2 regions of the Cohnella abietis genome follow, and region 2 is predicted to be linked to the other one. Evidence: a T-box and tRNA genes for the amino acid it is inferred to sense, from the RefSeq annotation. Region 2 holds a T-box; the other holds one or more tRNA genes.

Region 1 (3,470 bases), 520 kb from region 2:
AGTACGAGAGGACCGGGATGGACGCACCGCTGGTGTACCAGTTGTTCCGCCAGGAGCATCGCTGGGTAGCCAAGTGCGGAAGGGATAAGCGCTGAAAGCATCTAAGCGCGAAGCCTGCCTCAAGATGAGATTTCCCAATTCGTAAGACCCCTGGAAGAACACCAGGTTGATAGGCTCGGGGTGGAAGCGCGGTAACGTGTGTAGCTGACGAGTACTAATCGGTCGAGGGCTTATCCTAACGAATAGACACCTGTAACATGCAAGATCACCAACTCTTCTTCCTGCTTTGTTTCGCATCCAGTTTTCAAGGCGCAAGCTTTGTGAATGTATTTGTGACGACTGTGTCGACACAACTGGTCTGGTAATAATGGCGGAGGGGTTCCACGCGTTCCCATCTCGAACACGACCGTTAAGCCCTCCAGCGCCAATGGTACTTGGACCGCAGGGTCCTGGGAGAGTAGGACGTTGCCAGGCCGGAATTACATTTTAGCTTTAAGTTATGCTTATATTCCCTGATAGCTCAGTTGGTAGAGCACTCGACTGTTAATCGAGTTGTCACAGGTTCGAGTCCTGTTCGGGGAGCCATTTGGAGAGGTGTCCGAGTTTGGTCGAAGGAGCACGATTGGAAATCGTGTAGGCGTCTAAAGCGTCTCGAGGGTTCGAATCCCTCTCTCTCCGCCACAGAAGTCCTTTATAAGCATGGCCCCTTGGTCAAGCGGTTAAGACACCTCCCTTTCACGGAGGTAACAGGGGTTCGAATCCCCTAGGGGTCACCATTAATCTTAAAGAATTATCAAGATTGAGTTGCAATACATAGGCGATATAGGGTATGATAAGAAATGTCGCTTCAATAAGCAATCAGTCACTAACGACGCGGGGTGGAGCAGCCCGGTAGCTCGTCGGGCTCATAACCCGAAGGCCGCAGGTTCAAATCCTGCCCCCGCAACCAAATGAATTACTTACTAGCATGGAGCTGTGGTGTAGTGGCCCAACATGCCTGCCTGTCACGCAGGAGACCGCGGGTTCGAATCCCGTCAGCTCCGCCATTTATTTTTTACAACGTAGTAAGGCTCGATAGCTCAGCTGGTAGAGCAGAGGACTGAAAATCCTCGTGTCGGCGGTTCGATTCCGTCTCGAGCCACCATTTAATTAAATAACGCGCCGACTTAGCTCAACTGGTAGAGCAACTGACTTGTAATCAGTAGGTTGGGGGTTCAAGTCCTCTAGTCGGCACCATTTCTTATCTCCTAACGTGGAGGATTAGCGAAGTGGCCAAACGCGGGAGACTGTAAATCTCTTCCTTCGGGTTCGGTGGTTCAAATCCATCATCCTCCACCAGTTTTATCTCTACATAGGGGCATAGTTTAAGGGTAGAACAGCGGTCTCCAAAACCGTTAGTGTGGGTTCAATTCCTGCTGCCCCTGCCAAAGAGTTTTAATATCCCGATCATGGCGGTCGTGGCGAAGTGGTTAACGCATCGGTTTGTGGATCCGACATTCGGGGGTTCAATTCCCCTCGTCCGCCCCATTTTTACTAAGATTAAATTAAAGCTTGTTGGGGATTAGCCAAGCGGTAAGGCAACGGACTTTGACTCCGTCATCCAAGGTTCGAATCCTTGATCCCCAGCCATTCATATGCGGAAATAGCTCAGTGGTAGAGCATCTCGTTGCCAACGAGAAGGTCGCGGGTTCGAGCCCCGTTTTCCGCTCCATAATCTTTAAGCCTTTGGCGCCATAGCCAAGTGGTAAGGCAGAGCTCTGCAAAAGCTCTACCCCCAGTTCGAGTCTGGGTGGCGCCTCCAAAATCCTTACAGTATGCGCCCTTAGCTCAGCTGGATAGAGCGTTTGACTACGAATCAAAAGGCCGGGAGTTCGAATCTCTCAGGGCGCGCCAAGTAAGGGAACTAAATATGCCGGTGTGGCGGAATGGCAGACGCGACGGACTCAAAATCCGTTTCTCGCAAGGGAGTGGGGGTTCAAGTCCCTTCACCGGCACCACTACTTAAACAAGTAGCTTTTAAGACGCAATTGCGTATCTTAAAAGCTTTTTTTGTGTTCTTATTCATATTACTGCTACTTTCAAATCTTTCAGGGTTCGCCAAGTAAGGGGAATTGATTGAGCGGCATACGCTGTGGAGGACTTATAGCCTGTCTGGACGAAACAGGGGCACACGGCTTAAACTGAGGTATTGTGTGAAGTTTAGAAGAGAAAGTCGTTAAGGAGGCTCCATTGTGAATTATAATGCACCGGAATGGGCGGAGTCCCGATTTCCAAACTATACGGCTGTCAGTATTCAGGCGTTATATTGCGGCAGCGAGCTGCCCATTTACAATATTTGCAGTGAGCTTCCGTTGCTGATTGCCGTTTCCAGTGGCAGCGGAAGCCTGCACACGCAAGAGCAAACTTATGAGCTGGCAGAAGGGAGCGCGATGTTTCTGCCTGCCAACACCTATGTAACGCTGCTGACGGCACGCGGCAAGCCGCTGCATGCCTACCAGTTATCTATCAGCACGTTGCCACCTGTCGTCCCGGCTGCTGCGGTCGCATCGACAAAGCCTAGCGCGTTGCTGGCAGCCGCCGGGATTCTTTACATGCCTGCGGCAGCTACGATTGTCACTTATATGGAGGAGCTCTACTTCCATCGCCTTCCCGTACGGGAGCTGCGCCATGCCCAGAACCAATTGTTGCTGCACCAGTTAGTGCTAATGCTGCTGGAACTGCATGAAGCGAGCAGTGCTGCCAGTGAGCAGCGGGGGATGGAGCAGAGCGTTACCTTTATCGAGCAGCATTATGCAAGTAAAATAACACGCGAGCAGCTTTCCAGCATTGCGGGGGTAAGTGAAGCCCACTATTCTGTTCTTTTTAGGCGTCTTGCCGGGTGCTCGCCAAGTGAATATATTTCGCGTCTGCGTATTCATCGGGCAATTGAATTGCTTAAAGGTACTGGTGGGATGCTTCGCGACATTGCACAGAAGGTCGGATACAAGGATGAATTTTACTTAAGTCGCCGGTTTAAGCAGCAGACTGGCCGCTCGCCCTCAAGCTATATGACAGAGGCGCCACAGCGTATTGCAGCACTTCTAACCCCTTATGGGGGACATCTGCTGACACTTGGTATCAAGCCTAGCGTTGAAATGCTGGAGCAGAGCGGGTTCATTGAAGCGGAAGGGCTCAATTTTGCTGAAACGACCGTTTTTTTTGACCCGGAATGTACGCTTGAGCAGATTAAGGCTGCGCTTGCGGAGACGAATACCGAGCTTATTATTACAACGCGTCAGTCGCTGATGAATTGGGGACCAACGCCGGAGCAACTGCGAGTGGCTGCACCTGTAGTTGAAGTTCCTTGGCTGGAGGTCGGCTGGAAAACTCACTTGCTGCTTATCGCCAAAGCGGTCCATCGCAGTGAAGCGGCAGAGCGGTGGCTGGCAAATTTCGAGCGTGAGGAGCTGATGGCACGGCAGCATATTCAA
Region 2 (3,470 bases):
GCCACTCACGCTGCTTCTCTGCTGAACAAATTTCTTCCGTATTATGGGGATCGATAAAGCGCAAATAGTACCAGCAGCTTCCCGCCCATTGTGGCATCGTATTCGTTTCCCGACGCGCAGGACGACCGTTACGAGGATCTATTACATTAACCCAATCCGTAACATTAGCTAACGGAGACTCTCCCGTACCTGAAGGTTGAATGGCTTCTACGTCAGGCAGCAACAGCGGAAGATCCTCCTCCGGAATTGTATCCATCGTGCCATCCTCATAGTGCAATACTGGGATAGGCTCACCCCAATAACGTTGGCGGCTAAACAACCAGTCACGTAAGCGGTAGGTGACCTTACCTTTTCCTTTACCATCTTTCTCCAAGCGTGCGATCATCGTAGCTATCGCTTCTACTGTTCCAAGCCCGTTCAAGAAGTCGGAATTGACCAGCTTGCCATCACCTGTGTAAGCTGCTTCAGTAACATTGCCGCCTTCAACAACTTCAATTATTGGCAAGTCAAACTTCTTGGCGAACTCCCAATCCCGCTCATCGTGTGCTGGCACAGCCATAATTGCACCGGTACCATATCCACCAAGCACATAGTCTGCAATCCAGATCGGAACCTTTGCACCATTCACCGGATTAATAGCATAAGCACCAGTGAAAACTCCGCTCTTGTCCTTTGCCAAATCGGTGCGCTCTAGATCGCTTTTGCGAGAAGCCTGATCTACATAGGCCTCAACAGCGGACTTCTGATCAGCGGAAGCAATAACGCCCACCAATTCATGCTCCGGCGCAAGAACGCAATAAGTAGCACCGAATAAAGTATCCGGACGGGTTGTGAACACCGTTAATGCCGCTTCATGCCCGTCAATAGCGAACTCAACCTCAGCCCCAGTAGACTTGCCGATCCAGTTGCGCTGCATATCCTTAATGCTTTCCGACCAGTCCAGCTCTTCCAAGTCCTCAAGCAATCTTTCTGCGTATTCCGTAATCTTAAGCATCCACTGACGCATCGGTCTGCGAATAACAGGATGGTTCCCTCGCTCGCTTAAGCCGTCAATAACTTCCTCATTAGCAAGCACCGTGCCAAGGGCAGGACACCAGTTAACTGGCACTTCAGCAACATATGCTAGGCCCTTCTTGTACAGCTGGATAAAAATCCACTGTGTCCATTTATAATAATCCGGATCCGTCGTGCTTATTTCCCGATCCCAATCGTAAGAAAAACCAAGAGATTTAATCTGACGACGGAAATTATCGATGTTTTCTACCGTAATTTCCCGAGGATGACGACCTGTTTGCAGCGCATACTGCTCAGCAGGCAATCCGAATGCATCCCAGCCCATCGGGTGTAAGACGTTATATCCCTTCATACGCTTGTAGCGGCTTACGATATCCGTTGCTGTATAGCCTTCTGGGTGACCTACATGTAAGCCCGCCCCTGACGGATAAGGAAACATATCTAAAGCATAAAACTTAGGCTTCCCTGCTTCTTCCTTCGTACGGAATGTTTCGTTCTCATCCCAGAATTTCTGCCACTTTGGTTCGATCTTAAGCGGCTGATAGCCTTGCACGTTTTCTTGCGACATGTGAATTAACTCCCTTAGGTTCATATCAACTTATTCTCAGCTGAGCTGGTATACAAACAAAAAACTCCCGCCCCTAGCGTTGTCGCTAGGGACGAGAGGATTATTTCCCGTGGTACCACCCTAGTTGACGGCTATCCTGCTTGGATGTCCGCCCACTTGTGCCTCGTAACGAGAGGTGAACGCCTAACCTATTCGAATCGCCGCAATACAGGCAAATCCGATCAGCTCGGAGGCTCCAAGGTAAGTTCATTGTCTACGCTAACCGGCTTGCACCTACCGCCGGCTCTCTGGATAACGTGTAACAACTACTGCTCCTTATCACAGCCAAAGTATGCCATGATTATAGCCAAAATACGCAAATGATGTCAAGCAGAGCACAAATGACAGCTAACCGCATTTGACAACTCAGTCTATCGCGTAGATATTCCTTTCCAGAATAAATCAACAATTGCAATGGATAGCTCATGACCAGAATAGGCTGTCTCTCCGATATGCTCCCTATTCCCAATCATCATAAGCGCACTAAATGCGTGAGATAACAGCATCGGATTACCCTCTACGATAAGCCCCTCATCCATTCCCTGACGGAAGGATGCAGCTAACACTTCATGAATCGAATGCTCCGCCTTGCGGATATCATCCCGTTGCTCCTCTGTGAGAGATGGCATAGCTTCACGCATTAGGCTCTCGAATTCCACGTGTGTTTTTGACATTTTGGCGATAGCAATATGCTCCAGCCTTGTCCGGATATCGTCGTGAGAATTAATTATTCTAAGAGTAACCAAAGAAATTCGCTTCATCATCTCCGTCACAGATGCGGTGAAGAGGACCGCTTTATTCGTAAAATAATAATATACGGAAGCCTTAGTTACTCCTGCTCGTTCAGCGATCATATTAATGGATACAGGCTCATATCCTAGCTCCATGAATAAGGACGAGGCTGTATTCAACACTTTATCGCGCATCGAGGGCTGATCCGCACCGTTCTTAGGTCTGCCTGGAGATCGTTTAGAATGCGGTGTCGTCATATGAATCCCCACCTTGTTCGTTTATACAAAATCATATTGCATAATTAACCTTCCGGTATATATAATTAAATTCAACATTATTATTATCCGATTATATCTTAAACGCTTCATGCTTTCATCGAAATATTATTGTAGGAGGGCACATTCTACTATGCATGAAAATCGAGGCTTAACCAAATGGGTTGCTGGGAAAAGAAGCAAGTGGGTCACTTTAATCGTGTGGATACTTGCTGCTGGATTGCTAAGCGCTCTACTTCCGTCCGTCAAAAAGGAAGAAATTAATAATGCTCCTAATCTAAAAAGCTCCAAACCATCTGTTCAAGCTGATGTTATTTCTGAGCGTGAGTTTCCTAGCGGCTCTGATATCCCAGCCTTGCTCGTGTGGCATAGAGCAGGAGGATTGACCGACTCCGATCTTACTAAAGTTCAGGAGCTTACTGGGCAGCTTTCTGAGTCTCCTGCTCCCTATCAGACGTCAATTCCACCCTTGCATCAATTGCCGCTAGCAGCCATTAAAGCTGAGCTATCCAAAGATGGAAGCACGCTTGTTACACCTGTTTTTTTCGGAAAGCAGGATGACGTTGATCAATTAAAAGAAGGTATAACCCAAATTAAAAAAAGAATTGGTGAGCTGTTCGGAAAGGATCCTTTCGCCGTTTCTAAAGATTCTTCCGATCAGCTAAGCGTCCGGGTAACTGGGCCTGTTGGCATTCAAATCGACGCTACGGGTTTATTCAAGAACGCCGATGTATCTTTACTGGTGGGAACCGTTTTACTTGTGCTAATTCTCTTATTGCTCATCTATCGTTCACCCATATTAGCATTTCTTCCACTCGTCGCTGTTGGATTTGCATATGGAG

The links. A T-box is a leader RNA that pairs with one kind of tRNA and senses whether it is charged. The one in region 2 lies ahead of leuS (leucine--tRNA ligase), so its partner is inferred to be a tRNA-Leu.
Region 1: it encodes a tRNA-Leu, which carries the amino acid that the T-box ahead of leuS (leucine--tRNA ligase) is inferred to sense. The anticodon was not compared.

The regions. Positions count from the first base shown of each region.
Region 1 is NZ_AP019400.1:5,158,182-5,161,651, reverse strand. It holds rRNA gene KCTCHS21_RS22840 (23S ribosomal RNA) at 1-238, shown strand, start outside; rRNA gene rrf (5S ribosomal RNA) at 358-474, shown strand; tRNA gene KCTCHS21_RS22830 (tRNA-Asn) at 510-585, shown strand; tRNA gene KCTCHS21_RS22825 (tRNA-Ser) at 589-681, shown strand; tRNA gene KCTCHS21_RS22820 (tRNA-Glu) at 702-776, shown strand; tRNA gene KCTCHS21_RS22815 (tRNA-Met) at 873-949, shown strand; tRNA gene KCTCHS21_RS22810 (tRNA-Asp) at 970-1,046, shown strand; tRNA gene KCTCHS21_RS22805 (tRNA-Phe) at 1,069-1,144, shown strand; tRNA gene KCTCHS21_RS22800 (tRNA-Thr) at 1,161-1,236, shown strand; tRNA gene KCTCHS21_RS22795 (tRNA-Tyr) at 1,255-1,338, shown strand; tRNA gene KCTCHS21_RS22790 (tRNA-Trp) at 1,354-1,427, shown strand; tRNA gene KCTCHS21_RS22785 (tRNA-His) at 1,452-1,527, shown strand; tRNA gene KCTCHS21_RS22780 (tRNA-Gln) at 1,556-1,629, shown strand; tRNA gene KCTCHS21_RS22775 (tRNA-Gly) at 1,637-1,711, shown strand; tRNA gene KCTCHS21_RS22770 (tRNA-Cys) at 1,728-1,801, shown strand; tRNA gene KCTCHS21_RS22765 (tRNA-Arg) at 1,817-1,893, shown strand; tRNA gene KCTCHS21_RS22760 (tRNA-Leu) at 1,912-1,997, shown strand; gene KCTCHS21_RS22755 (helix-turn-helix domain-containing protein) at 2,232-3,470, shown strand, end outside.
Region 2 is NZ_AP019400.1:4,642,243-4,645,712, forward strand. It holds gene leuS (leucine--tRNA ligase) at 1-1,582, opposite strand, end outside; T-box leader at 1,667-1,913, opposite strand; gene KCTCHS21_RS20485 (TetR/AcrR family transcriptional regulator) at 1,993-2,610, opposite strand; gene KCTCHS21_RS20490 (MMPL family transporter) at 2,762-3,470, shown strand, end outside.